One region of the Pseudomonas sp. MOIL14HWK12:I2 genome, then DNA from elsewhere that is predicted to be linked to it. Evidence: predicted binding sites of a transcription regulator. Region 1 holds the regulator's gene; each other region holds the start of a gene.

Region 1 (9,687 bases):
GCGGCGGCGGTCGCTGCGACTACCGTTATTTCCAGCGTGATGACCGTGCCCTGGGCTACGCCCGCGAGGCCGTGCGCCAGGCGCTGGTCAACCTCGAAGCCACCGCGGCCCCGGCGGGCACCCTGCCGGTGGTGCTGGGCGCCGGCTGGTCCGGCGTGCTGCTGCACGAGGCGGTCGGCCATGGCCTGGAAGGCGATTTCAACCGCAAGGGCAGCTCCAACTACAGCGGCCAGCTCGGTCGCCAGGTGGCGTCCTCGCTTTGCACCATCGTCGACGACGGCACCCTGCCGGATCGCCGCGGCTCGCTATCCATCGACGACGAGGGCACGCCCAGCGGCTACAACGTGCTGATCGAGAACGGCATCCTCAAGGGCTACATGCAGGACAAGCTCAATGCCCGGCTGATGGGCGTGGCGCCCACCGGCAATGGCCGCCGTGAATCCTATGCCCATCTGCCGATGCCGCGCATGACCAACACCTACATGCTGGCCGGCCAGAGCGATCCGGCCGAGATCATCGCCTCGGTGGAGAAGGGCATCTATTGCGCCAGCCTGGGCGGCGGTCAGGTGGACATCACCAGCGGCAAGTTCGTCTTCACCACCAACGAGGCCTACCTCATCGAGAACGGCAAGCTCGGTCGCCCGGTGAAGGGCGCCACCCTGATCGGCAACGGCCCCGAGGTCATGAACCGGGTGTCCATGGTCGGCAACGACCTGGCGCTGGATGCGGGGGTAGGGACCTGTGGCAAGGACGGCCAGTCACTTCCGGTGGGTGTGGGGCAGCCGACGCTGAAGATCGATGCCATCACCGTGGGCGGCACTGGCGCCTGATGCGGGCACCGGCCGTGGCCATCGCGGACGGAAACCTAGCGCAGACCGCGCTGGGTTTCGTCGAGGGTGCGGATGTACTTGAAGACCTTGCGCGCCGCCGCCGGCGGCTTGTTGTGCGCCGCTTCGTGCTGGGCATGCCGCACCAGGCCGCGCAGGTGCTGGCGGTCGGTCTCCGGGTAAAGCGCCACGAAGGCCTCCAACGCCTGGTCGCCTTCGGCGATCAGCCGGTCGCGCCAGCGCTCCAGGGCGTGGAAGCGCTCGTTGTACTGCCGTGTCGAGGTGTCCATCTGGTCTACCAGTACCAGGATGGCTTCCAGGTCCTGGTCGCGCATCAGCTTGCCCAGGTACTGGACATGCCTTTTGCGCGCGATGTGCGTCTTGTGCTTGGGCGCCTCGGCCAGGGCCTTGCGCAGCGGATCGGTCAGCGGCAGGCGGTCCAGCTGCTCGGCCGGCAGCCCGGCCAGGCGTTCGCCCAGATCCTGCAGCGCATGCAGCTCGCGCTTGACCTGTGTCTTGCTCTTTTCGCCCAGCGGCGCGTCGTCGTCGTAAGAATCAACCATGAACTATGGGGTCCAGCTAAGAATGGGCGCCATCATAACGAGTTGCCGCACGGTTGTCCGGCCTGGCCGGCGCCGTCCGTAAGGAGAACGTCATGAATCGCAACGCCGCCGTGGGTCCCGCTGCGCTCCCCGAATTGCGCGAACAGGTCGAGGCCATCCTGGCCGAGGCCCGGCGCCAGGGCGCCAGTGCCGGTGAAGTGGCCGTCTCGGTCGACCAGGGTCTGTCCACCTCGGTCCGCAAGGGCGAGGTGGAAACCGTCGAATTCAATCGCGACCAGGGCTTCGGCATCACCCTCTATGCCGGTCAGCGCAAGGGCTCGGCCAGTACCTCCGCCACCGGTCCCGAGGCGATCCGCGAAACCGTGGCCGCGGCCCTGGCCATCGCCAAGCACACCTCCGAGGATCCCTGCGCGGGTCTGGCCGACGCCGAACTGATGGCGCGCGGCGAACTGCCCGATCTCGACCTCTATCATCCCTGGGACATCACCCCCGAGCAGGCCATCGAGCAGGCGCTGGCCTGCGAAGCCGCGGCCTACGCCGCCGACAGCCGCATCGGCAATGCCGACGGCACCACCCTCAATACCCACCAGAGCTGCCGGGTGTACGGCAACAGCCACGGCTTCGTCGGCGGCTATGCCAGCACCCGGCACAGCCTGAGCTGCGTGATGATCGCCGGCAGCGGCGAGGCCATGCAGCGCGACTACTACTACGACGTCAATCGGATCGGTCACGAGCTGATGAGCGCCGAGGAGATCGGTCGCCGCGCCGCCGAGCGCGCCGTGAGTCGCCTGGGGGCCAGGCCGGTGCCCACCGCCAAGGTCCCGGTGCTGTTTTCGCCGGAAATGGCCGCCGGCCTGTTCGGTACCTTTCTCGCCGCCATTTCCGGCGGCAACCTCTATCGCAAGTCGTCCTTCCTCGAAGGCGCCCTGGGCCAGCAGGTGTTTCCCGACTGGCTGACCCTGGACGAGCGGCCGCACCTGCCACGCGCCTTGGGCAGCGCCGCCTTCGACGGCGAAGGCCTGGCCACCTACGCCAAGCCCTTCGTCGAGAACGGCCAACTGGTGTCCTATGTGCTCGGCAGCTATTCCGCGCGCAAGCTGGGCCTGCAAAGCACCGCCAATGCCGGCGGCGTGCACAACCTGCACGTCAGCCATGGCACGGCCGACCAGGCCGAGCTGATCCGGCAGATGGGCACGGGCTTTTTGGTCACGGAAATGATGGGGCAGGGCACCAACCTGGTCACCGGTGACTATTCCCGGGGCGCCGGCGGCTTCTGGATCGAGAATGGCGAGATCCAGTTTCCGGTCCAGGAGGTCACCATCGCCGGGCGGCTGGGCGACATGTTCCGCCAGATCCTGGCGGTGGGCAGCGACGTGGAACGCCGCGGCAGTCTGCGCACCGGTTCGGTCCTGATCGATGGCATGACCCTGGCGGGCAGCTAGAAGGGCGGTGGAAGCCGTCGCGATGAGGAAAATCCTGTCGAACGGGAGACAGCCCACCCCGTTACTCGTTAGTATCCTAGCAATGCACTAGGACATAGCCGTGCGGTCGAATCCACTGACCGGACGGCCAAGGCTTCAGACGGTGCGCCGTGGCGCACCAGCCGTACACCCCAACGCCCAAGGGCGTGGGTCCATACCAAAGCCACCATGGAGACAATCCGCATGCCGCATACTCTGCCTCAGCTGCCCTACGCCTACGACGCGCTGGAACCGCACGTCGATGCCCAGACCATGGAAATCCACCATACCAAGCACCACCAGACCTACATCAACAACCTGAACGCGGCGCTGGAAGGCACCGAGTTCGCCAACCTGTCGGCCGAAGACGTGGTTCGCCAGCTGGACAAGCTGCCCCAGGACAAGCGCGGCGCCGTGCAGAACAACGGTGGCGGCCATGCCAACCACAGCCTGTTCTGGACCGTGATGGCCCCCAATGCCGGCGGCAAGCCCGAAGGCGCCCTGGCCGAAGCCATCGAGTCCCAGCTGGGCGGCTTCGACGCCTTCAAGGAAGCCTTCACCAAGGCTGCCCTGACCCGCTTCGGCAGCGGCTGGGCCTGGCTGAGCGTCACCCCCGAGAAGAAGCTGGTGGTCGAGAGCACCGGCAACCAGGACAGCCCGCTGATGACCGGCAACACCCCGATCCTCGGCCTGGACGTCTGGGAGCACGCCTACTACCTGCGCTACCAGAACCGTCGTCCCGAGTACATCGGCGCCTTCTTCAACGTCATCAACTGGCCGGAAGTGTCCCGTCGCTACGAAGCGGCGCTGAACGCCTGAGTCGACGCCCAATGAAAAAGCCGCCCTCGGGCGGCTTTTTTTATCGGAGCTGCGACTGGCGCGGGGGGCCTGTCACTCGCCCTCGTCGAAGTAGTTGTTGATCAGCTCGACCAGGGCGCGCATGGCCTCGTCGCTCTGCTCACCCTCGGTTTCCAGCTGCAGGACCGTGCCCTTGCCGGCGGCCAGCATCATGACCGCCATGATGCTCTTGCCATCGACCGGCGATTCGCCACTGCGGCCGACGCGGACGCTGGCGGGATAGCGGCCGGCCACGCCGACGAACTTGGCCGCCGCACGGGCGTGCAGGCCCAGCTTGTTGATGATGGTGATCTGTTGGGCAGGCATTGAGTCTGTCCTTGTCGAAACAAAACGGGCGTCAGAGATCGCGGTGACGGATCTGGACGTTCTTGAGCAGGTTCTTGAGTTCGCGACCCAGGCGATCGGCCAGATAGACCGAGCGGTGATGACCACCGGTACAACCAATGGCCACGGTCACATAGGACCTGTTGTTGGCGGCAAAACGCGGCAACCACTTCACCAGGTAATCGCGGATGTCATTGTACAGGGTCTCTACCTCGGGCTGTTGCTCGAGATAGTCCCGCACCGGGGCATCCAGTCCGGAAAAGTCGCGCAGGTCCGGTTTCCAGTAGGGATTGGGCAGAAAGCGCACGTCGAACACCATGTCCGCGTCCACCGGCAGGCCCCGCTTGAAGCCGAAGGATTCCACCAGATAGGCGGTGCCGGGCTCTGGGGCGTTCAGCAGGCGCAACTTGAGGATGTCGCGCAGCTGATAGAGATTCAGGTGAGTGGTGTCGATCTTCAGGTCGGAGAGGTCGGCGATGGGCGACAGCAGCACCTGCTCGTCGTGAATGGCCTCGGCCAGGGATCTTTCCTGGTTGGACAGCGGATGCCGGCGACGCGTCTCGGAAAAGCGCTTGAGCAGCGTCTGGTCATCGGCGTCCAGATAGAGGATGTCGCAGCGGATGTTGCGGCTGCGCACCTGTTCGAGCAATTCGGGAAAGCGTTGCAACTGGCTGGGCAGATTGCGTGCATCGATTGACAGGGCGACCTTGGGCTGGGGCCGCTCCATGTCGGTCAGGGCATGCTGGGCCAGATCGGGCAGCAGACTGGCCGGCAGGTTGTCGATGCAATAGAAGCCATTGTCCTCAAGCACGTTGAGCGCCGTACTCTTGCCCGACCCGGAACGTCCGCTCACGATGATGAGGTGCATGTCAGTGTCCGCTCTGGGCCTCGACGACGATCTGATAGAGCGCCTGGCTATCCTTGGCCTTGCGCAGCCGCTCGCGGATGTCGGCGCGATCCAGGATGCCGGCGATCTGGCGCAGCAGGGTGAGGTGCTGTTCGGTGGCGGCTTCCGGGACCAGCAGGACGAACACCAGGTCTACCGGCGCGCCGTCGAGGGAATCGAAGTCCACTGGTTGCTGCAGGTGGAAGAGCACGCACAGCGGTTGCTGCAGACCCGCCAGGCGGCAGTGGGGAATGGCGATGCCATTGCCGAAACCAGTGGAGCCCAAACGCTCGCGCGCCATCAGGCATTCGTGGATGTGCGCGGCGTCGTGGCCGGGCAGTTCCTGCGCGGCCAGCTCGGCGATGCGTTCCAGTACAGCGGCTTTGCTGCCGCCCGGCGCACCCGTCTGGGTGCGGCCGGGGGTCAGGATGTTTTCGAGTCTGATCATAAAGCGGCGATCGAAACCTCAGCGGACGCCGACGCCCTGCTGGCGTTCGATCGATTTTTCCTTGTGTTTAATCAGTTGGCGGTCGAGCTTGTCGGCCAGGAGATCGATGGCGGCATACATGTCGTCGTGCTCGGCATTGGCGACCACTGCGGCGCCGGCGACGTGCAGGGTGGCTTCGGCTTTCTGCTTGAGCTTGTCCACTTCCAGGATCACCTGGACGTTGGTAATACGGTCGAAGTGCCGTTCGAGGCGGGCGAGTTTCTCGCCGATGTAGTCACGCAGGGCTTCTGTCACTTCAAGCTGATGGCCACTGATGTTGACTTGCATACCGCTTCTCCTTATTGCCGGGCTACGATCGGCGAAGCTGCTCGCCGACATGACAAGGGTCGATCGAGGCACGGTCACATCAGGACGCGTCAGATGAGACGCTTGCGTTCGCTGGACGGAGCGATACCCAGGGATTCCCGATACTTAGCCACCGTGCGACGAGCGACTTGTATACCTTGCGATTCCAGTAAACCAGCGATCTTGCTGTCACTCAACGGCTTTTTCGCGTTTTCCGCCGCCACCAATTTCTTGATGATCGCGCGGATCGCGGTGGAGGAACATTCGCCCCCCTCGGCGGTGCTGACGTGGCTGGAGAAGAAGTACTTGAGTTCGTAGATGCCACGCGGGGTGTGCATGAACTTCTGGGTGGTCACCCGGGAGATGGTCGACTCGTGCATGCCCACCGCCTCGGCGATGTCGTGCAGGACCAGCGGCTTCATGGCCTCTTCACCGTATTCGAGAAAGCCCCGCTGGTGCTCGACGATCTGGGTCGCCACCTTCATCAGGGTCTCGTTGCGGCTTTGCAAGCTCTTGATGAACCAGCGCGCTTCCTGCAGCTGGTTGCGCATGTAGGTGTTGTCGGCGCTGCTGTCGGCGCGCTTGACGAAGCCGGCGTACTGGGGATTGACCCGCAGGCGCGGCACGGCTTCCTGGTTGAGCTCCACCAGCCAGCGCTCGTTGTGCTTGCGCACGATGACGTCCGGCACCACGTATTCGGCCTCGCCGGACTCGATCTGCGAGCCGGGGCGCGGGTGCAGGGTCTGGATCAGTTCGATGACGGGCTTGAGTTCGTCTTCCTTGATCTTCATGCGGCGCATCAGCTGCGCATAGTCGCGACTGCCGAGCAGATCCAGGTAGTCGCCCACCAGGCGCTTGGCCTCGCCGAGCAGGGGGAGGTTAGCCGGCAGCTGGGCCAGCTGGATCAGCAGGCACTCGCGCAGATTGCGCGCGGCGACGCCGGCCGGCTCGAATTGCTGGACGCGTCGAAGCACCACCTCGACTTCGTCGAGATCGACTTCCAGTTCGGGATCGAGGGAGGCATGGATGTCTTCCAGGCTTTCCTGCAGATAGCCATCGGTGTCGATGCCGTCGATGATCGCCAGGGCGATCAGGCGGTCGAGATCCGACATGGGCGCCAGGTTGAGCTGCCAGAGCAGGTGGGTCTGCAGGCTTTCGCCGGCCGAGGTGCGGGTGGTGAAGTCCCACTCGTCGTCGTCGTTGCTGGGCAGGCTGCTGGCGCTGGTCTGGTAGATGTCTTCCCAGGCGGTGTCCACCGGCAGCTCACTGTCGCTGGGGATGCGTTCGCTCCACTCGGACTCGTCGGCCATCTCGTTGGTGGCGACCGAGGTTTCCTTGAAGTTGATTTCGGTACCGCCGGGATTCGCCAGCTCGTCGCCTTCGCCCGAGGCGTCGCTCTGGTCGAAGTCTTCACCTTCTTCCTGGCGTTCCAGCATCGGATTGGATTCCAGGGCTTCCTGGATCTCCTGCTGCAGGTCGAGCGTCGAGAGCTGGAGCAGACGTATGGCTTGTTGCAGCTGCGGCGTCATCGTCAGCTGCTGGCCCATCTTGAGGACTAGCGATGGTTTCATGGCTGCGGAAATACACCTTGTCTACCGACGCGAACAGCGCCACCGAACCTCGCGAACCCTGCGAGCGTTAGCAAATTATATGCCTTGTTTCCCCGGGTTTGCCTAGAGGCGGAATTCGTGGCCCAGATAGACTTCCTTCACCAGCTCGTTGGCGAGGACTTCCTCGGCGGTACCCTCGGCGATGAGCTGGCCATCGTTGACGATATAGGCCGTCTCGCAGATGGTCAGGGTTTCCCGGACATTGTGGTCGGTGATGAGGACACCGATGCCCTTGGCCTTGAGGTGACGAATGATCTGCTTGATGTCGCCCACGGAGATGGGGTCCACGCCGGCGAAGGGTTCGTCCAGCAGGATGAACTTGGGCGCGGTGGCCAGGGCGCGGGCGATCTCGACACGGCGCCGCTCGCCACCCGACAGGCTCATGCCGCGGTTGTCGCGGATGTGGGTGATGTGGAATTCCTGCAGCAGGCTCTCCAGCTCACGCAGCCGGCCGGCCTTGTCCAGGTCCTTGCGGGTTTCCAGGATGCCGAGGATGTTGTCGGCTACGGTCAGCTTGCGAAAGATCGAGGCTTCCTGGGGCAGGTAGCCGATCCCGGCACGGGCACGGCCATGCATGGGCAGGGCGGTGACGTCCTGGTCGTCGATCAGCACGCGACCCTGATCGGCCTTGACCAGGCCGACGATCATGTAGAAGCAGGTGGTCTTGCCGGCGCCGTTCGGACCGAGCAGGCCGACGATCTGCCCGCTGTCGATGCTGACGCTGACGTCGCGAACGACCTGACGACCCTTGTAGCTCTTGGCCAGATGCTGGGCTTTGAGCGTAACCGTCATTGTCCCTGCCCCGACTGCTGCTGATCCTTGGGCTGGATGACCATGTCGATCCGCGGCCGCGGCGTGGTGACCTTGCTGCCGTTGGCACGCCCGGCGTTGACGATCTGGCGCTGGGTGTCGTAGACGATCTTCTCGCCTTCGAAGGTGTTGCCCTGTTGGACCACCTTGGCCTGATCGATCAGGATGATGCGATTTTCCTGGGCGAAATACTGGATCGTCAGACCATAGGCCTTGACGATGTCCTTGTCCGCCGAGGGCTTCTGCTCGTAGTAGGCCGGTTTGCCCACTGCGGTGGCGACCTTGATGTTGCCCTGGTTGTCCTGGGTCAGGGTCACCGTGTTGCCGGTGATCTTCATGCTGCCCTGGGTGATGACCACGTCTCCGCGGTACACGGCCACGCCCTGCTTGTCATCGAGCTCGGCGCTATCGGCCTGCACGCGGATCGGCTGGGTGCGATCGGTCGGCAGGGCCCAAGCCGCGGCACTGCCAAAGGTGGCGCCGAGGGTGAACAGGAAGGGGAGGGTTTTAACGAACCTCATGCTGGCCTCTTACGTTGGACAGCAGGAGCATTCTGCCGTCTTCTAGATACGCTTTCATGCCATTGGCCGTGGTCACCCCATTGGCGGCCTCGATTCTAACGGCTTGCTCGGTTTGCGCATATTGTTTGTCAGGAAAGACGGTCATGCGGGTGGTGGTCAACACCACCGGGCGGCCTTTCTCATCGGTACGCTCGACGCGCACGTCATCGATCAGCTCCGCCTGACTGCCACCGGGGGCGACCTCGGCGCGGGCACTGCGAATGTGCCAGGGATAGTCGGTACCGCGAAAGGCCAGCATGTCGGGGCGGGTCACCAGGGTGACGTCGGTCGCCTTGACGTGTTCGCTGCGCTCGGCCTTGAGTTCGTACTGGATCTTGCCGTCCAGGCGATACTGAATCGTCCGGGTATTGAGGGCATAGCCATCGATGGCGCTGTCTTGCGGGGTCGCCGAGGCCGGGGCATCGACGAAGCGCTGCGGCAGGATGTTCCAGTAGCCGATCGCGATGAGCGCGGCGGCGATCAGGACCAACAGCACGGGGCGGCGCAAGCTGCGAAACATGAGGGTACCTGTGGTGGGCCGCACCAGGGGGCGGCGGGTTGAACACGAGATGTCGGCGCATTTAGTCGAGCAGTATAACCCGGCCTACAGCACCCCGGCGCGTAGCAGGTCACCCATGTTGAGGGCGCCGATCGGGCGGCGCTCGTCATCGATCACCACCAGGGCGTTGATCTTGTGCTCCTCCATGATCTTCAGCGCCTCGGCGGCGAGCATCTGCGCCCTGGCGGTTCGACCGCCGCGGGTCATCACGGTTGCGATCGCCGTGGTGCGCACGTCGATGCCGCGATCCAGGGCGCGACGCAGGTCGCCGTCGGTGAAGATGCCGGCGAGACGGCCATCGGCGGCCAGCACGCTGGTCATGCCCAGGCCCTTGCGCGACATCTCCAGCAGGGCGTCGGAGACCAGGGTGTCCTCGCCGACCTGCGGCAGGTCGGCGCCGGCATGCATGACGTTCTCCACCTTGAGCAGCAGGCGCC
Region 2 (9,687 bases), on a different contig from region 1:
TGCTGATGGATCACCTCTTGCGTCACCGCGCCCAGAACGCCGAGGTGCGGGTGGGCACGCCCGTCCTACCGCAACTCTGATCAGCGGACGGACGATGCCGGTTCCCTATTGGCGGCTGTCGGGCTTCTATTTCGCCTACTTCGCGCTGCTGGGGGCCACGGCGCCCTACCTGGGGCTGTACTTCCACCACCTGGGCTTTTCCGGCACCGCCATCGGCCAGCTGGTGGCCATCCCCATGTTGATGCGGGTGCTGGCGCCCAATCTCTGGGGCTGGCTGGCCGATCGCACCGGCCGCCGGCTGAGCATCGTCCGCCTGGGCGCCGCCTGCACCCTGCTGTGCTTTTCCGGCATCTACCTGGGCCAGGGCTTCGCCTGGCTGGCGCTGATCATGGCCGGACATGCCTTCTTCTGGCATGCGGTGCTGCCGCAGTTCGAAGCCATCACCCTGGCCCACCTGCGCGACCAGCCACAGCGCTATGGGCGTATCCGCCTCTGGGGCTCCATCGGCTTCATCGCCGCGGTGGCGGGACTCGGCTGGGCCTTCGAATACGTCAGTCTGGATCTCTACCCGGCCTATCTGCTGCTGGTGATGGCGATCATCCTGCTCGCCTCGCTGGCGGTGCCGGGGGTCAAGGTCGATCCGGGCCAGCGCCCCGAGGCGCCGGCCGAGCCCTTCCTGACCACCCTGCGCCAGCCACGGGTGCTGGCCTTCTTCCTCGCCGCGGCGCTGATGCAGCTGTCCCACGGTCCTTATTACACGGTCTTCACCCTGCACCTGGAAGACCTCGGCTATGGCCGCGGCGTCATCGGCCAGCTCTGGTCGCTGGGGGTGGTCGCCGAGGTGCTGATCTTCCTGGTGATGCCGCAGCTGCTGGCGCGGCTGGCGCTCAACACCCTGCTGGTAGCCGCCTTTCTCATCGCCGCCGGGCGCTGGTTGCTGCTGGGCGCCTTGGCCGATCACCTGGCGGTGCTGCTGTTCGCCCAGTTGCTGCATGCGGCCACCTTCGGCTGCTTCCATGCCGCCGCCATCCAGTTCGTCCAGTCCCATTTCGACCGCCGCCGCCAGGGCCAGGCCCAGTCGCTCTATGCCGCCCTGTCCGGGGCTGGCGGGGCGCTCGGCGCGCTGTATGCTGGCTATGCCTGGCAGGTGTCCGGTGCCCTTGCCGCCTTTGCCGGCGCCTCCCTGGCGGCGCTGGCCGGGGCCTTCCTCATCCTCTTGTCCGTTAGGTCCAGTACGAAAAGTGCCTGCGCTCGGTGATGCTTCGTTGAAAAACACCTGGATCGCCAGCCCGGTCGCAATGCTCATTTACCTCTCGTAAACTCCGCTTCCTCAGCGTTTTGATTCGCTGGCGCTCACCCTCTGGGCCAGCCGTTGGCTGTTACTCCCGTTGGTCGTTGCGCCTCGCCTGACCGTCGCTCGGCGACTTTTCGTACAGAACCAAGGAGAACCCTCCATGATCCAGCAGCGTGAGCAACTGGCCCGGGAAATCATCGACGCCGGTCGCTTCCTCTATGGTCGCGGCTGGTCGCCGGCCACCAGCAGCAACTATTCGGTACGGCTGTCCGACAGCCGCCTGCTGCTGACCGTGTCCGGCAAGCACAAGGGCCAGCTGGAGCTGGACGACATCCTCGCCACCGATCTCGACGGTGCGCCGCTGGAGCCCAAGAAGCCATCCGCGGAGACGGCGCTGCACACCCAGCTCTATCGCTGGCAGCCGGAGATCGGCGCCGTGCTGCACACCCATTCAGTGAACTCGACGGTGCTGTCGCGCCAGCTCGAAGGGGATCGCCTGCTGCTGGACGGCTACGAATTGCAAAAGGCCCTGCACGGCGTCACCACCCACGAGGTGCGGGTGGAGATCCCGGTGTTCGACAACGACCAGGACATCCCGCGCCTGGCCGACAAGGTGCAGACCTGGCTGAACGTGCACCCCGACTGCGTGGGGTACCTGATCCGCGGACACGGCCTCTATACTTGGGGCCCGCGCATGGCCGATGCCCTACGCCACGTGGAAGCCTTCGAATTCCTCTTCGAATGCGAACTCAAGACCCGGAGCCTGCGTCCATGAGCCGATTGACCGTCTACCACGATGCCGAACCGCGCCAGCCGCTGAAGGTGATCAGCGATGGCGAGCACATCGCCGCCACCCTGGCCGAGGTCGGGGTGCGTTTTGAGCGCTGGCAGGCCACCGCCCCGGTGGCACCCGGCGCCAGCCAGGAAGAGGTGATCGCCGCCTATCGGCCGGAGATCGATCGCCTCATCCAGGAGCGCGGCTACCAGACCGTCGACGTCATCAGCATGCATCCCGAGCATCCGCAGAAGGAGGCGCTGCGCGCCAAGTTCCTCGAAGAGCACCGGCACAACGAGGACGAGGTGCGCTTCTTCGTCGCCGGGCAGGGGCTCTTCACCCTGCACATCGACGATCACGTCTACGCCGTGCTCTGCGAAAAGGACGACCTCATCTCGGTGCCGGCCGGCACCCCGCACTGGTTCGACATGAGCGAGTCGCCGTCCTTTGTCGCCATCCGGCTGTTCGACAATCCCGACGGCTGGGTGGCCCACTTCACCGGCGTCGACATCGCCCAGCGCTTCCCGCGCCTGGAGGTCGAGGCGTGACGATCAAGGCCATCCTCACCGATATCGAAGGCACCACCAGCGCCGTCAGCTTCGTCTTCGACGTGCTCTTTCCCTATGCCCGCGAGCACCTGCCGGCGCTGGTGCGCGCCCAGGCCGGGGAGCCGGCGGTGGCGGAGCAGCTCGACGCCGTGCGCGCCGATGCCGGCGAGCTGGACGCCGGCGTGGAGCGGGTGATCGCCATCCTCCTGGAATGGATCGCCACCGACCGCAAGGCCACCCCGCTCAAGGCCCTGCAGGGGAAGGTGTGGGAGCAGGGCTATCGCGCCGGCACCCTCAAGGGGCACGTCTATCCCGACGCGGTCCAGGCGCTGCGCCAGTGGCACACGGCCGGGCTGCCGCTGTACGTCTATTCCTCGGGCTCGATACAGGCGCAGAAGCTGATCTTCGGCTGCTCGGAGCACGGCGACCTCTCCCCTTTGTTTTCCGGGTATTTCGATACCCTGACCGGCGGCAAGCGCGAGGCCGCGTCCTATGCGCGCATCGCCTCGGCCACCACCCACGAGCCATCGGACCTGCTGTTTCTCTCCGACGTGGTGGAAGAGCTGGATGCCGCGCGCCAGGCGGGTCTGCCGACATGTGGCCTGGTGCGTGCCGGTGGCCAGCTCGGCGATCATCCGTGCGTGGCGTCCTTCGCCGACATCGATCTCGCGGCCTTCGCCTGAGAGCCTGGACAAAGGCTGCTGCGCGTCGGCCAAACGGCGTTGAAAATGGCTTCGGAATGCTCATTTACCGCTTGTAAACTCCGCTTCCTCAGCCTTTTTCGCCTTGTTTGTCTCTAGCTCGCGAGCCTTTGCCCTGGCTCTGAATACCCTCGGCCGGCGCCGCTGCCAAGCGAGCCGGCCGAACTCGACGCCGCTCTTGCCAGTCCCAATTGACGAGACCTGTGTCCTCGCAACGGGAGTCGCGACATGATCAATTCCACCATTGGCGGTGTACTGGGCTTCATCGTCTTCCTGCTCGACATCTGGGCCATCGTCAACGTCATCCGCAGTGACAGCACCAGCAACGCCAAGATCGGCTGGACCGTGCTCATCATCGTGCTGCCGGTGATCGGCCTGATCGCCTGGGCGGCCGCCGGCCCGCGCGGCAATCGCTCGGCCACCGCGCCCACCCACAAGGGTTAGCCAGCACAACACTGGAGCCTGTCACATCCAGCTCTTACAATGCCCGGCTTTTGGCCGGGCATTGCTCGTCTCGGCCTGCCACCTGCGGAGATCGACATGAGCGACTACCTGGAAACCCTCTACGACGGCTATGGCCAGCGCTTCACCGTCGAGCGCATGCTGCACGAGGTGCGCACCGAACATCAGCACCTGGTGATCTTCCAGAACGCCGTGCTGGGCAAGGTCATGGCCCTGGATGGCGTGATCCAGACCACCGAGGCCGACGAATTCATCTATCACGAGATGCTCACCCACGTGCCCCTGCTGGCCCATCCGGCGCCCAAGCGGGTGCTCATCATCGGCGGCGGCGACGGCGGCATCCTGCGCGAAGTGGCCAAGCACCAGGGGGTCGAGCACATCACCATGGTCGAGATCGACGGTTCGGTGGTGGAGATGTGCAAGGAGCACTTCCCCGGCCATTCCGCGGGTGCCTTCGAGGATCCGCGGCTGAATCTGGTAATCGACGACGGCATGAACTTCGTCGCCAACACCACCGAGCGCTACGACGTCATCATCTCCGACTCGACCGATCCCATCGGCCCGGCCGAGGTGCTGTTCTCGGAGAACTTCTACCAGGCCTGCCATCGCTGCCTGAACGAGGGCGGCGTGATGGTGGCCCAGAATGGTACCCCCTTCCTGCAACTGGACGAGGTCAGGACCACCGCCGGCCGGATGTCCGGGCTGTTCGCCGACTGGCACTTTTATCTGTCAGCGGTGCCTACCTACATAGGGGGCGTCATGACCCTCGCCTGGGGCAGCAAGGACGTGACCTTGCGTCGGCAAGATGCCGAAACCCTGGCGCAGCGCTACAGTGATACAGGCATCCAGACCCGTTACTACACCCCGGAGCTGCATGCTGCTGCCTTTGCTCTACCTCGATACGTGCTGGAGGCCATCGGCAAGGCGTAAGCCCTGGCGGTCGCGGCACCGTTCGAGTTTTCAGCCGCGACTCGCCGGACGTCGGTAGCGACGCTTCGGCGAGAAGATCATCCGAACCAGAGGAGGGTTGTCCTATGTCCTTGTCGTTTGCCGATGATGTGAGCTTGAACCTGCTGCAGCGGATGAAGGAGGGCGGCTTCGATTTCGCCCGTTTCCATCCAATCGACTTCTTCGCCATCTTCGCCGATGAAGGCAAGGCCCGCATCGCTGCGGACCAGTTTCACGGCGAGTCCCTCAATGCCCAGGTGATGCCGCACGAAGAGGGGGGTTGGCATCTGCAGGTCAGCAAGGTGATGTTCGCCACCCACGCCACCATCGACGATTTCGAAAGCGATCTGGAAGCGGTGGTGGTGCCCCTGGGCGGCCAGCTCGACGGTTGGGGCGTGACCCAGGAAGTCAGCCGCAGCTCTGCCTGATCCAAGCCCTGCCGAGGCGGCATCCCGCCGGGGATGCCCGTCTCACCCTCTGAAATCACCCCGCCGCTCAATCATCGCACTTTCCGCCTGCCGCACCGTCTTAGGCTCATGACGGAAACGTTGCGGTGCATGCGCACGCTTACGTGCCTGGCTTTGGTGCACCGCGCGACCCGATGCCGCGCAAGAGCTTGATCTACAAGCCTCTTGCGCTGGCACGCGGCTTGCGAAGCTGCACCGTGGGTGACAAGGAGATCGGCATGAGCCGCCAACTGTATAACGAGATGTATGACGTCCAGGCGCAATGCCGACCGCACTATGGTCGCTATGCGCAATGGCTGAGCGAGACACCCCCGGAACTCCTGGCCCAGCGGCGGCGTGAAGCCGACCTGCTGTTTCATCGCGCCGGTATCACCTTCACCCTCTATGGCGACGAGCAGGGCACGGAGCGCCTGATTCCCTTCGATGCGCTACCGCGGGCCATTCCCGCCAGCGAATGGCAGATCATCGAGCGCGGCTGCATCCAGCGCGTCCAGGCGCTGAATCTCTTTCTCCACGACCTCTATCACGACCAGCGCATCATCAAGGCCGGGGTCATTCCCGCCGAGCAGGTGCTGGCCAACGACCAGTACCAGCTGGCGATGCAGGGGCTGGACCTGCCCAACGGCATCTATGCCCATATCGCCGGGGTCGACCTGGTGCGCGATGGCGACGGTGCCTACTACGTGCTGGAAGACAACCTACGCACCCCCAGCGGGGTGTCCTACATGCTCGAGAACCGCAAGATGATGATGCGGCTGTTTCCCGAGCTGTTCACCCTGGAGCGCATCGCGCCCATCGACCACTATCCGAATCTGCTGCTCGACACCCTGCGCAGTTCCACCCCGGTCAACAACCCCACGGTGGCGGTCCTCACCCCGGGTCGCTTCAACAGCGCCTACTTCGAGCATGCCTTCCTGGCCCGGGAGATGGGCGTGGAGCTGGTGGAGGGCGCCGATCTGCTGGTACGCGACGAACAGGTGTTCATGCGCACCACCTCGGGCTTCCAGAAGGTCGACGTCATCTATCGCCGCCTCGACGACGCCTTCCTCGATCCCCTGGCCTTCAATCCGGATTCCCTGCTTGGCGTCCCTGGCCTGCTGGCGGCCTATCGCGCCGGCAACGTCATCCTGGCCAATGCCATCGGCACCGGAGTGGCCGACGACAAGTCGATCTATCCCTATGTCCCGGAGATGATCCGCTTCTATCTCAGCGAAGAGCCGATCCTCTACAACGTGCCCACCTGGCAGTGTCGCAAGCCGGACGAACTGTCCCATGTGCTGGCCAATCTGCCCGAGCTGGTGGTCAAGGAAGTCCATGGCTCAGGCGGCTACGGCATGCTGGTCGGCCCCACCGCCAGCAGCATGGAGATCGAAGCCTTCCGCGCCCGGCTCAAGGCCAATCCCAGCGCCTACATCGCCCAGCCCACCCTGTCGCTGTCCACCTGCCCGACCTTCGTCGAGAACGGCATCGCGCCGCGGCACATCGACCTGCGGCCCTTCGTGCTGTCCGGGCGCAAGACGCGCCTGGTGCCCGGTGGCCTGACCCGGGTCGCCCTGCGCGAAGGTTCGCTGGTGGTGAATTCCTCCCAGGGCGGTGGCACCAAGGACACCTGGGTGGTGCAGGACTAGATCGCCACAGAACAGTGGCCGCCCCGGCGGCCTCGCAAGGACCTTTGAAAGGCGACCCCACCATGTTGAGTCGTACCGCTGCCGATCTGTACTGGATGTCCCGCAACCTGGAGCGCGCCGAGAATCTCGCGCGGATGCTGGACGTCAGCTATTCGCTGTCGATGATGCCGCAGAGCGGGCAGGGCGGAGGCCTGGACGAGCTGGCCATGCCGCTGCTCATCACCGGCACCCTGGATGACTACCGGGAAAAGCACGGCGCCCTGCACCCCGAGCGCCTGCTGCATTTCTTCGCCCTGGACGAGCGCAACCCCGGCAGCATCTATTGCTGCCTGCAGGCCGCGCGCAGCAATGCCCACGCGGTGCGTGGACGCATCACCGCCGACATGTGGGAGAACGTCAACTCCACCTGGCTGGAGATGCGCGAGATTGCCGTCACCGGTCTGATCCGCTTCGGCATCAGCCGCTTCTGCGAATGGGTCAAGGAGCGCTCCCACCTGTTCCGCGGCGCCACCGTCGGCACCATCATGAGAAACGACGCCTATCGCTTCATCCGCCTGGGCACCTTCGTCGAGCGCGCCGACAACACCCTGCGCATGCTCGACGCCCGCTACCAGGTACTGGGGGAAGAGGAGGCGGAAGCCATCAGCGACGCCTCCGCCCGCGGCTTCTATCAGTGGAGCGCCCTGTTGCGCGCCCTGAGCGCCTTCGAGGCCTACACCGAGCTCTATCGCGATGCCCTCAACGTGCGCAATGGCGCCGAACTGCTGCTGTTGCAGGAAGACCTGCCGCGCTCGCTGCTGGCCTGCGTGATCGAACTGCACCGGGTGCTGGCCAGTCTGCCCGGCGAGAACGGCCGCGAGGCCAAGCGCCTGGCGGCCGGTCTCGAGGCGCGGCTGCGCTATACCAGCATCGACGAGGTGCTCGAAGAAGGACTCCATGCCTGGATCGGCGACTTCATCGTCCATGTCCGCCAGCTCGGCAGCGCCATCAATACCGCTTACCTGGAGACCGTATGAGACTCGCGATTCATCACGAAACCCTGTATCGCTACGCAGACCAGGTACGCGCGAGCATCCAGTACCTGCGGCTCACGCCCCAGGATGATGCCCGTCAGCGGATCCTCGGCTGGGAGCTGGCCTTGCCACGGCCGGCGCGGGCGCAGCGCGATCCCTTCGGCAACATCCTGCATGTGCTGACCCTGGATACGCCGCACGACGCCATCACCATCACCGCCAGCGGCCAGGTGGAGATCGACGAGACCTTCGAGGCGGAACCCTGCCAGGCCTCGGCCTTTCCCTTCCTGCGCCAGACCCGGCTGACCGAGGCCGACGAGGCGCTGACCGCCTTCGCCCGCGAGGTCTGCGACGGTCGCCGCGATCGCGACACCCTTATCCAGCTGATGGAGCGCCTGCACGAGCGCATGACCTATGTGCCCGGCTCCACCGAGGTGGACGGCAATGCCGCCCAGGCCTTCGCCAAGGGCGCCGGGGTGTGCCAGGACCATGCCCATGCCTTCCTGGCCTGCGCCCGCAGCCTGGGGATCCCGGCGCGCTATGTGTCCGGCTATCTGTGCACCGACGACAGCGCGCACCTCTCCAGCCACGCCTGGGCGGAAGCCTGGCATGACGGCGCCTGGTACAGCTACGACGTCACCAATCGCCTGGCCCGGCCGGAGCGGCACCTACGGCTGGCCATCGGTCTGGACTACCTGGACGCCTGTCCCGTGCGCGGCATGCGCCGCGGCGGCGGGGTGGAGCACATGGAGGCCAGGGTGCTGGTCGAGCCCTTGCAGCAGGCGCAGCAACAGCAATAATCGGCGCTGCCCATAGCAGACGAAAAGGCGGCCAGGGGCCGTCTTTTCTTTTGCTGTCGGGCGCTGTCGCGTCGACCGTTCGATCAGCCGAGGTTCGCATGACCTATTGCGTCGCCATGAAACTGCAAGATGGCCTGGTATTCGTCGCCGATTCCCGTACCAATGCCGGGGTCGACAACATCGCCACCTTTCGCAAGCTGCACCTGTTCCGTATCCCCGGCGAGCGCCTGATCGTCATCCAGTCGGCAGGCAATCTGGCCACCTCCCAGGCGGTGATCAGTCTGCTGCGACAGCGCCTGGACAGCGAGCAGGACAACCTGCACGGCGTACCCACCCTGTACGACGCCGCCCGGCTGCTGGGGCAGACCCTGCGCGAGGTCCTGCAGCGCGATGCCGAGGATGCGCCCAGCGGTCACGGCCTGGACCTGAGCTGTTCCTTTCTGTTGGGTGGGCAGATCCGCGGCGCGGAGCCGGAGCTGTTCAATCTCTATCCCCATGGCAACTTCATCAGCGCCACCGAGGACACGCCTTACTTCCAGATTGGCGAGAGCAAATATGGCAAGCCCATCCTGGATCGGGCGCTGTCCTTCGCGACGCCGCTGGAAGAAGCCCTGCGCTGCGCGCTGCTGTCCTACGACGCCACCATTCGCAGCAACCTGTCGGTGGGGCTACCGCTGGATCTGGTGGTCTATCCGCGCGATCGGCTGGCGCAGGTCAGCAGTCACCGGATCGACGAACAGGATCCCTACTTCCAGGCCCTGCGCAAGGGCTGGGGGGAAGGGCTGCGTGATCTGCTGGCAGCCTTGCCGGCAGCACCTGCGGATTACTGGCGCTAGGGATCAGCCAAAGAACCGCGAGAGGTTGGGGATGACCAGCACAACGGTGGTGACGATGAGCACGAAACTCGCCTGGCGCCACTTGGGGACGGGATTCTTGAACATGACTCGGGGCCTTTATTGTTAGCTGTTTAGAGCCTTTACGTCTTCAGCGGGAAGCGCTTGCGCAACAGCGGCATGCAGTTACTGATACCCGCAGGCTTGAGCACTATCCA
Region 3 (9,687 bases), on a different contig from region 1:
GATGTCGTCGCCACCGGGCGCGGCCGCGGCAGGGGCCGCAGCGGCAACTGGCGCGGCGGCCGGCGCCTCCTGGAACTTGCCCTTGCCATGCAGCTGGTCGAGCAGGGCTTCGAATTCGTCATCGGTGATGTCGTCGCCACCGGCGGCTGCCGGCGTTTCCGCTGCCGCGCTCGGCTCGCTGCCCAGGGCATCGAGCAGATTCTGGAAATCGGCATCGCTCAATTCCGGCTCGGCCGCCGCAGCGGCGACCGGAGCCGGTTCCGCGACCACTGCCGGAGCGGCAGCCACGGGCGCAACCGCAGCCGGCGCCGGCGCACTGCCGGCGGGCTCGGCCAGGCGGGCCAGGGCCGCCAGCAATTCGGGCGAGGCCGGGGTCGGCTCTTCGCGTTCACGGACCTGACCGAACATCTCGTTGACGGAATCCAGTGCCTGCAGCACCACATCCATCAGCTCGGCATCCACGCGGCGTTCGCCCTTGCGCAGGATGTCGAAAACGTTTTCCGCGATATGGCAGCACTCGACCAGGGTATGGAGCTGCAGGAAACCGGCACCGCCCTTTACGGTATGGAAGCCACGGAAAATGGCGTTCAGCAGATCCATGTCATCCGGGCGGCTTTCCAGCTCGACCAATTGTTCGGACAACTGTTCGAGAATCTCGCCGGCCTCTACCAGGAAATCCTGGAGGATCTCTTCATCGGCGTCGAAGCTCATTCCTGCACTCCCCAAGAGGGTCTGGGTCAAAAGCCCAGACTGGATAGAAGATCGTCGACGTCGACCTGAGCGGCCACGACGTCTTCACGCTTATCGGCATGAATCTGCGGACCTTCACCCTTCATCGTCTTTTCTTTTCGATTCTGTTCGATCAGCGCGGTGTGATCGTGACTGAAGCCGGTATAGCGATCGACCTGGCTGGCCATCATCACCAGCTTGACGAGGTCTTTCTCGATCTGCCCGACGAGATTGACCACGCGCTTGATCACCTGACCGGTAAGGTCCTGGTAGTCCTGCGCCAGGAGGATGTCGTTGAGCTTGGCCGACAATTGCTCGGCGCTGCTCTCGCTGTGACTGAGGAAGGCGTCGACGCGCTTGGCCAGCTCGCGGAATTCGTCCGCGCCCATTTCCCGGCGCATGAACTTCTTCCAGTCGGCATGCACGGCCCGGGCTTCGTCGCCGAAGTTGCCTACCAGCGGGGCGCTCTCCTCCACCAGATCCATGGTCCGGTTGGCGGCGTTCTCGGTCATCTTCACCACGTAGGAGAGACGATCGGTGGCATCGCTGATCTGGGAGACCTCTTCGCCGGCCATGCCGCGCGGATCGATCTCGAAGTTGACGATGGCGTTGTGCAACTCGCGGGTCAGCTTGCCGACTTCCTGGTAGAGACCCCGATCGCGCAACTGGTTGAGTTCATTGATGACGTGCACGGCCTGGGTGAAATCGCCGCTTTCCAGGCATTTCACCAGCTCTTGGGCGTGCTGTTTGAGATTCGACTCGAAGTCGCTGAAGCTGTTGGAGCCAAGCTGATCCATAACGTCCCCGCGGCTTTCTTCAGCCGTTCACCCGCTCGAAGATCTTGTCGATCTTTTCTTTCAGCACCTGGGCGGTGAAAGGCTTGACCACATAGCCGTTCACGCCGGCCTGAGCGGCTTCGATGATCTGCTCGCGCTTGGCTTCGGCGGTCACCATCAGCACTGGCAGGGTCTTCAGGCGCGCATCGGCGCGCACCTGGCGCAGCAGGTCGATGCCGGTCATGCCGGGCATGTTCCAGTCGGTGACGAGAAAATCGAAGTTGCCGCTCTGCAACATCGGCAGCGCGGTGTTGCCGTCGTCCGCTTCGGCGGTGTTGGTGAATCCCAGATCGCGCAGCAAATTCTTGATGATGCGTCTCATCGTGGAAAAATCGTCCACGATGAGGATTTTCATGTTCTTGTCCAAGTCGACCTCCGTCCTAATCCGCACACACGCCGCAAGGCGCGTCTAAGCAATCGTAGTAGCCTGAGTACCAGCCGGTTAACGCGAACGCCATTCCGCCAGCCGCGCCCGCAGGCGTGCCGCGCATTGACTGTGAAGTTGGCAGACGCGTGACTCGCTCACGCCCAGCACCTCGCCGATTTCCTTGAGGTTGAGTTCCTCGTCGTAATACAGCGAGAGCACCAGACGTTCACGCTCCGGAAGATTGGCGATGGCGTCGGCCAGGGCCTTGCGGAAGCGCTCGTCCTCCAGACCGCGACCGGGTTCGAGTTCATGCGAACCGCTCTCCTCGAGCCCATGCTCACCACCCTCCATGAGGTCGTCGAAACTGAACAGGCGACTCCCCATGGTGTCGCCAAGGATGCCGTAGTACTCATCCAGACTCAATTTAAGTTCGGCCGCGACTTCGGAATCTTTAGCGTCGCGACCGGTGCGCGCTTCCACCGCGCGAATGGCGTCGGTGACCATGCGCGTGTTGCGGTGCACCGAGCGTGGTGCCCAATCGCCCTTGCGGACCTCGTCGAGCATGGCGCCGCGGATGCGGATGCCGGCGTAGGTCTCGAAGCTGGCACCCTTGCCGGCGTCATATTTGCGCGAGGCCTCCAGCAGGCCGATCATGCCGGCCTGCATCAGGTCCTCGACCTGCACACTGGCAGGCAATCGCGCCAGGAGGTGGTAGGCGATGCGTTTCACCAACGGCGCATAGCGGTTGATGAGTTGCTCCTGCTGGGTACGTTCCGAGGTTTTGCTGTACATGCGAAGCCCGCTGGATGCTGTCATGCGTGGGTACCGATGGCTGGTTGCACAAGGCGCTCGACAAAGAACTCGAGATGGCCGCGCGGATTGGCGGGCAACGGCCAGCCATCGACTTTCTGAGCTACCGCACGAAAGGCCAGCGAGGCCTTGGCACGCGGAAAGGCTTCGAACACGGGGCGCTGTTTCTGCACGGCTTTGCGCACCGCCTCGTCGAACGGAATGGCGCCCACATACTGGAGGGCGACATCCAGGAATCTGTCGGTCACCTTGGTCAGCTTAGCAAAGAGATTGCGACCTTCCTGGGGCGTCAGCGCCATGTTCGCCAGGACCCGGAAACGGGTGACGCCATGGTCGCGATTGAGCAGCTTGATCAGGGCGTAGGCATCGGTGATGGAGGTGGGCTCGTCGCACACCACCACCAGGACTTCCTGGGCGGCGCGAACGAAGCTGACCACCTGGTCGCCGATGCCGGCCGCGGTATCGACGATGAGCACGTCGAGGTTTTCGCTGATGTCGCTGAAGGCCTGGATCAGACCGGCGTGCTGGGCCGGCGTCAGATTGACCATCGCCTGGGTGCCCGAGGCCGCCGGGACGATGCGGATGCCGCCCGGGCCGTGCAGCAGCACGTCGCGCAGCTCGCACTCGCCGGAGATGACGTCGGCCAGGGTGCGCTTGGGCGACAGGCCGAGCAGAACGTCGATGTTGGCAAGGCCCAGGTCGGCGTCGAGCAGCATGACGCGCCGCCCGATATCGGCCAGGGCCAAGGCCAGGTTGACCGACACGTTGGTCTTGCCGACACCGCCTTTACCGCCCGTGACCGCTATGACTTGGACGGGATGCATGCTACCCATTGCCTGATACCTTTGATTGAAATCCGTCACACTTTAGACCAAGTGCATTTGGCGTGCCCAGGCATGCGATGCACCACTACCGTTCGTCTGCGCTAACCGGCGCGGCGGGCATTGCTCTGATACAGGCCGGCAAGCATGCCCGCCATGGTTTCTTCGCTCGGTTCCTCGGGGGCCTGCAGGCTCACCGCGCGGCTCACCAGCTGGTGGCTGCGGGCCGGATGCAGGTCGTCCGGGATGCGCGGGCCGTCGGCAATGTAGGCCACCGGCAGGCGCTGGCTGATGGCCAGACCCAGGGCCTCGCCGAGACTGGCGGCTTCGTCCAGCTTGGTCAGCACGCAGCCGCTCAGGCCGCAGCGCCGATAGCTGTGGTAGGCCGCCTTGAGCACCTGGCTCTGGCTGGTGACACCCAATACCAGATAGTTGCGAATTTTCAGCTGGCGGTTGGCCAGGGCTTCGAGCTGCACCTTGAGCGCCGGATCATTGGCGGGCATGCCCGCGGTGTCGATCAGCACCAGGCGCTTGCGTGCCAGGGGTGCCAGCGCCTGGGCCAGGGACTGGCCCGGGTCGACCAGGGTCACCGGCACGTCGAGGATGCGGCCAAGGGTCTTGATCTGCTCCTGGGCACCGATGCGGAAGCTGTCCATGCTGACCAGCGCCAGACTCTGGGGACCGTACTTGAGCACGTAGCTGGCGGCGAGCTTGGCCAGGGTGGTGGTCTTGCCCATGCCGGCCGGACCGACGAAGGCGACGACACCACCCTCCTCCAGAATCTTGGCATCGGTGGTCTTGGCCAGCTGGGCGAAGTTGGCCAGCAGCATGCGCCAGGCATGGCGCGGGTCCTGGATCTTGGCGACGCTGTCGAGCAGGTGGCGGGCCAGATCGGCCGGCAGACCCATGCGCTGCAGACGACGCCAGAGGCCGGCCTGCTGCGGACGGGTGGACTGCACCTGGGTCCAGGCCATGGAGCCGAGCTGGACTTCCAGCAGTTCACGCAGACCGCTGAGTTCGCTGCGCATGGCTTCCAGGGCGCGACGGTCTTCCGGCGCGGCGCTGGCGGCAGGGGCGGCAGCGGCCGGCTGGGGCGCACGCGGCGGGGCGATCACCGGCTCGCGGCGGCTGTCGGCGGCGCTGATGGCGCCGAGCAGCTGCTTGTCCTTGGGTGCGGCCGAGGGCACGCCCGGCGCGCGGATGCTGAGGTCGGCATGGGCCTGGGCGATCTTCGCATGGGTCTTGCGCAACTCCGCCTGCAGCTCCGCGTTGGGCGCGGCCGGTGCCGGAGCCTGGTAGTCCAGCGCCGCGGTCAGCTCGACACCACCGGCGACCCGGCGGTTGCTGAGGATGGCGGCATCCGGGCCCAGCTCGTCGCGTACCAGCTTCATGGCTTGACGCATATCGGCGGCGAAGAAACGTTTGACTTGCATGATCTAGACCTCAGCCATTCTGGCCAACGGTAGCGACGATGGTGACCTGCTTGTTGTCCGGAATTTCCTGGTAGGCCAGTACACTCATGTTCGGCGCCGCCATCCGCGCGAAGCGGGACATCATCCCGCGGATCGCACCGGCTACCAGCAGCACCACTGGCTTACCCATCATTTCCTGACGCTGCGCTGCCTCGATGAGGGAACGCTGCAGTTTTTCAGCCATGCCAGGCTCGAGGAACATGCCGTCCTCGGCGCCTTGACCGGCCTTCTGCATACTACTTAGCAACATCTGTTCCAACCTTGGCTCAAGGGTGATAACAGGCAGCTCAGGCTCCATTCCAACGATGTTCTGGACGATTGCGCGGGACAAGGCGACCCGTACGGCACCGGCGATGGCGGCGGGATCTTGACTCCGCGGACCGACGTTGGCGATGGCTTCGGCGATGGTACGGATGTCGCGGACCGGGACCTGCTCCTGCAGCAGTTGCTGGAGGATCTTGAGCAGGGTCGACAGGGAGACGATGCCGGGCACCAGCTCCTCGGCCAGCTTGGGCGAACTCTTGGCCAGTACCTGCAGCAGTTGCTGGACCTCCTCGTGGCCGATCAGCTCGTGGGCGTGCTTGAAGAGCACCTGGTTGAGGTGGGTGGCGACCACGGTGCTGGCATCGACCACGGTGTAGCCGAGGGACTGGGCCTGGTCGCGCTGGGTGACGTCGATCCAGACCGCCTCCAGACCGAATGCCGGATCCTTGGCGGCGACGCCGTTGAGGGAGCCATAGACCTGACCGGGGTTGATGGCCAGTTCGCGGTCGGGATAGATCTCGGCCTCGGCCACGCTGACGCCCATCAGAGTCAGACGATAGGCGTTGGGCAGCAGGTCCAGGTTGTCGCGGATGTGTACCGACGGCATGAGGAAACCGAGGTCCTGGGACAGCTTCTTGCGCACGCCCTTGATCCGCGCCAGGAGTTGGCCACCCTGGTTGCGATCGACCATGGGGATCAGCCGATAGCCGACTTCCAGACCGACCATGTCCACCGGGGTGACGTCGTCCCAGCCCAGCTCCTTGGCCTCGGCCGGACGCTGCACGGGAGCCAGGTCCTGCTGCTTCTTGGCTTCGACCTCGGCGGTCTGCTTGGCCTGGCGCTGACGCTTGTAGATCAGCCAGGCACCGGCAGCGGCGGCGCCACCCAGGCCGAGGAACGGCAGGTGCGGCATGCCAGGCACCAGGCCCATGGCGATGATGATGAAAGCCGAGACCGCCAGCGCCTTGGGCGAGGCGAACATCTGACGATTGACCTGCTGACCCATGTCTTCGGCGGAGGACACCCGGGTGACCATGATGGCCGCGGCGACCGACAGCAGCAGCGAGGGAACCTGGGCGACCAGGCCGTCACCGATGGTCAGCAGGGCGTAGATGCGCGCCGCTTCGCCGAACGGCAGACCGTGCTGGGCCATACCGATGGCCATGCCGCCGATAAGGTTGATGAACAGGATCAGCAGACCGGCGACGGCGTCACCGCGGACGAACTTGCTGGCACCGTCCATGGAACCGTAGAAGTCGGCTTCCTGGCCCACTTCGGTCCGGCGCTTCTTGGCTTCGGCCTGGTCGATGATGCCGGCGTTCAGGTCGGCGTCGATGGCCATCTGCTTGCCGGGCATGGCGTCCAGGGTGAAACGCGCCGACACCTCGGAGATGCGGCCGGCACCCTTGGTCACCACCACGAAGTTGATGATCATGAGGATGGCGAACACCACCGCACCGACCACGTAGTTGCCGCCGACCACCACCTCGCCGAAGGCCTGGATGACCTTGCCCGCGGCGTCGTGACCGTCCTGGCCGTGCAACAGCACCACGCGGCTCGAGGCCACGTTCAGCGCCAGGCGCAGCAGGGTCGACACCAGCAGGATGGTCGGGAAGACCGCGAAATCCAGCGGCCGCAGGGCGTAGACGCTGACCAGCAGGACCACGATTGACAGGGCGATGTTGAAGGTGAACAGCACGTCCAGCAGGAACGGCGGCATCGGCAGGGTCATCATGGCGAGCATCGCCAGGACGGCCAGCGGCACGCCCAGATTGCCGCGAGCCAGACCGCGCATGTTGCCCATCATCATGGATTTGTCGACTTTCACACCCATTCCTCGCTTGCCGGTGCCGTCGTCACGGAAAGTTGACGCGGCGCACTGTTCGCAGGGGCTTGAGCAAGCTCCGGGCCAACTGCTCAAGACCTTGAATCAGCGAGGTTTTCCGAGAGGTGATACAGGACTGGTTACGGATCGCCGGACTCGTCGGCTGAACCGTGGGCGGAGGCCATGAGTCTGTCTAGGGACCCGCGCTAGCGCGCCTATCCGAGGAACATCACCATGAAAATCTGGACCGCGACCCTGTTGGCCACCTGCCTGGTCGGCACCGCCCAGGCAGCCGAATCCCTGACGATCCCGCTGAACAAGGTCACGACCGACGGTGTGGGCGAAAGTGTCGGCAGCGTGCAGGTGACCCGCTCCAAGTACGGTCTGGTCTTCACGCCGGATCTCAAGGGCCTGGAGCCCGGTATCCATGGCTTCCACGTCCACACCAAGCCCAACTGCGGCGCGGCCGAGGTGAACGGCACCCTGACCGCAGGGGGCGCGGCGGGCGGCCATCTGGATCCGCGTAACACCGGCAAGCACAGCGCGCCCTGGTCGGACGACGGCCACCTGGGCGAATTGCCGGCGCTCTACGTGACCGCCGACGGCCAGGCCACCCAGCCGGTGCTGGCGCCCCGCCTGAAGCGCCTGGAAGAGCTCAAGGGCCATGCGTTGATGGTGCATGCCGGTGGCGACAACTACGCCGACCAGCCCAAGCCGCTGGGCGGTGGCGGCGCACGCGTCGCCTGCGGCGTCATCAAGTAGGCGCCTTCCCCTCCTCATCCCGCCGCAGATCCGGCGGGATGGGCAGATCGGACAACTTGGGCTTGCGCCCGCGTCCAGCCCGGAATTGCCTGAGCTGATAGACATAGGCCAGGACCTGGGCCACGGCCACATAGAGTCCGGCCGGAATCTCCTGATCCACCTCGGTGGAGAAATACACCGCGCGCGCCAGCCCTGGCGACTCCAGCAGCGAGACCTGGTGTTCCTGGGCGATCTCGCGGATCTTCAGCGCGGTGAAATCGCTGCCCTTGGCCACCAGCACCGGCGCCCCGCCCTTGGCCGCGTCGTACTTGAGCGCCACGGCGAAGTGGGTCGGGTTGGTGATGACCACATCGGCATTGGGCACTTCGGCCATCATCCGACGCTGGGCCATCTGCCGCTGCATCTGGCGGATCTTGCCCTTGACCTCGGGCTTGCCCTCGGCGTCCTTGTATTCGTCCTTGATCTCCTGCTTGGTCATCATCAGCTTCTTGCGATTGCTGAAGATCTGGAAGGGCACGTCCACCGCGGCGATGATCAGCAGCCCCAGGGCCAGCAGCAGGGTGGCATGCCCCACCACCTGCATGCTGTGCAGGAGCGCCTGCTCGGTCGGCAGCTTGGCGATCTGCAACAGGGCCGTGCGCTCGCTCATCAGCACCAGCACCGATACGCCGAGGATGATGAAGAACTTGCCCAAGGCCTTGAGCAACTCCACCAGAGAATTCTTGGAAAACATCCGGGCGATCCCGGACATGGGATTCATCCGGCTCGGCTTGGGCGCCAGCATCTTGCCGGAAAACAGGAAGCCGCCCAGGGCGATGTGGCCAACGATGGCGGCGATCACCACCAAGGCGATCATCGGCAGCATCCCGATCATCGCCGCCTTGCCCGAGGCCAGCAGAAAGGTGCCCATGAAGCGTTCGTCCATGACCTCTTCGCGCCGCAGGGAGAAATTGCTGCGCATCACCTCCAGCAGCTTGCCGCCCAGGAAGGCGCCGTACATCAGCAGGCCGCCGACCCCCGAGAGCATGACCGCCACCGTGCCGAGTTCGCGTGATCGCGGGAGCTGCCCCTCCTCCCGGGAATCACGCTTGCGTTTCTCTGTGGGGTCTTCTGTACGGTCTTCGCCATCGGATTCAGCCATGCGGCATATCTCCTAGCGGGCTCGGGCGAGTTCGCGCAGCCACTGCAGCGCCTCGCTGGCGAGACTTTCATAGTGGGAGAGGATGTCGGCGGTGCCGAGCCAGACGATGACCATGCCCAGCACCACGATCAGCGGCATGCCGACGGAAAAGATGTTCAGCTGCGGCGCGGCGCGGGTCATGATGCCAAAGGCGATGTTGACCACCAGCAGCGCGGTGATGGCCGGCAGCACCAGCAGGATGCCGGCGCCCATGACCCAGCCCAGCCGCCCGGCGACCTGCCAGAAGTGCTCGACGCTCAGGGTATCGCCCACCGGCAGGGTAACGAAGCTTTCGGCGAGGATCTCGAACACCACCAGATGGCCGTTCATGGCCAGGAACAGCAGCGTCACCAGCATGGTGAAGAACTGGCCCATGACCGGGGCCGAGGCGCCGTTGACCGGGTCGATCATGGACGCGAAGCTCAGACCCGCCTGGGTCGAGATGATCTGCCCCGCCACCACGAAGACATGGAAGAACAGCTGCAGGCTGAACCCCATCACCGCGCCGATGAGGATCTGTTCGACGATCAGCGGCAGCGCCTGGGGACTGATGGCATCCACCTGTGGCATCGGCGGCAGGGTCGGCACCAGCACCAGGCTCAGGGCCAGGGCCAGATACAT

What was found. Region 1 encodes sigma-54, which starts transcription at its own class of promoters, with help from an activator protein. Its sites were predicted from a motif close to ANTGGCATNNANNTTGCTNT; they were not measured.
Region 2: PSK12I2_RS0120655 (circularly permuted type 2 ATP-grasp protein) is a predicted target of sigma-54. The motif match lies at 5,365-5,384, and genes of this name have one in related genera.
Region 3: flhA (flagellar biosynthesis protein FlhA) is a predicted target of sigma-54. The motif match lies at 7,194-7,213, and genes of this name have one in related genera.

The regions. Positions count from the first base shown of each region.
Region 1 is NZ_AZOA01000003.1:414,071-423,757, reverse strand. Features, by position in the region: gene tldD (metalloprotease TldD) at 1-830, shown strand, start outside; gene yjgA (ribosome biogenesis factor YjgA) at 866-1,390, opposite strand; gene pmbA (metalloprotease PmbA) at 1,483-2,832, shown strand; gene PSK12I2_RS0102005 (superoxide dismutase) at 3,055-3,669, shown strand; gene PSK12I2_RS0102000 (HPr family phosphocarrier protein) at 3,742-4,014, opposite strand; gene rapZ (RNase adapter RapZ) at 4,046-4,900, opposite strand; gene ptsN (PTS IIA-like nitrogen regulatory protein PtsN) at 4,902-5,366, opposite strand; gene hpf (ribosome hibernation-promoting factor, HPF/YfiA family) at 5,385-5,693, opposite strand; gene PSK12I2_RS0101980 (RNA polymerase factor sigma-54) at 5,783-7,282, opposite strand; gene lptB (LPS export ABC transporter ATP-binding protein) at 7,385-8,113, opposite strand; gene lptA (lipopolysaccharide transport periplasmic protein LptA) at 8,110-8,652, opposite strand; gene lptC (LPS export ABC transporter periplasmic protein LptC) at 8,639-9,211, opposite strand; gene PSK12I2_RS0101960 (KpsF/GutQ family sugar-phosphate isomerase) at 9,296-9,687, opposite strand, start outside.
Region 2 is NZ_KI783313.1:943,777-953,463, reverse strand. Features, by position in the region: gene aroC (chorismate synthase) at 1-80, shown strand, start outside; gene PSK12I2_RS0120690 (MFS transporter) at 95-1,258, shown strand; gene PSK12I2_RS0120685 (methylthioribulose 1-phosphate dehydratase) at 1,455-2,069, shown strand; gene PSK12I2_RS0120680 (acireductone dioxygenase) at 2,066-2,617, shown strand; gene mtnC (acireductone synthase) at 2,614-3,300, shown strand; gene PSK12I2_RS0120670 (PLDc N-terminal domain-containing protein) at 3,550-3,762, shown strand; gene speE (polyamine aminopropyltransferase) at 3,859-4,710, shown strand; gene PSK12I2_RS0120660 (ribonuclease E inhibitor RraB) at 4,815-5,156, shown strand; gene PSK12I2_RS0120655 (circularly permuted type 2 ATP-grasp protein) at 5,414-6,823, shown strand; gene PSK12I2_RS0120650 (alpha-E domain-containing protein) at 6,886-7,839, shown strand; gene PSK12I2_RS0120645 (transglutaminase family protein) at 7,836-8,636, shown strand; gene PSK12I2_RS0120640 (proteasome-type protease) at 8,735-9,472, shown strand.
Region 3 is NZ_AZOA01000009.1:174,032-183,718, forward strand. Features, by position in the region: gene PSK12I2_RS0107905 (chemotaxis protein CheA) at 1-711, opposite strand, end outside; gene PSK12I2_RS0107910 (protein phosphatase CheZ) at 738-1,526, opposite strand; gene PSK12I2_RS0107915 (chemotaxis response regulator CheY) at 1,546-1,920, opposite strand; gene fliA (RNA polymerase sigma factor FliA) at 2,008-2,748, opposite strand; gene fleN (flagellar synthesis regulator FleN) at 2,745-3,575, opposite strand; gene flhF (flagellar biosynthesis protein FlhF) at 3,668-4,996, opposite strand; gene flhA (flagellar biosynthesis protein FlhA) at 5,007-7,109, opposite strand; gene sodC (superoxide dismutase family protein) at 7,359-7,886, shown strand; gene flhB (flagellar biosynthesis protein FlhB) at 7,879-9,027, opposite strand; gene fliR (flagellar biosynthetic protein FliR) at 9,040-9,687, opposite strand, start outside.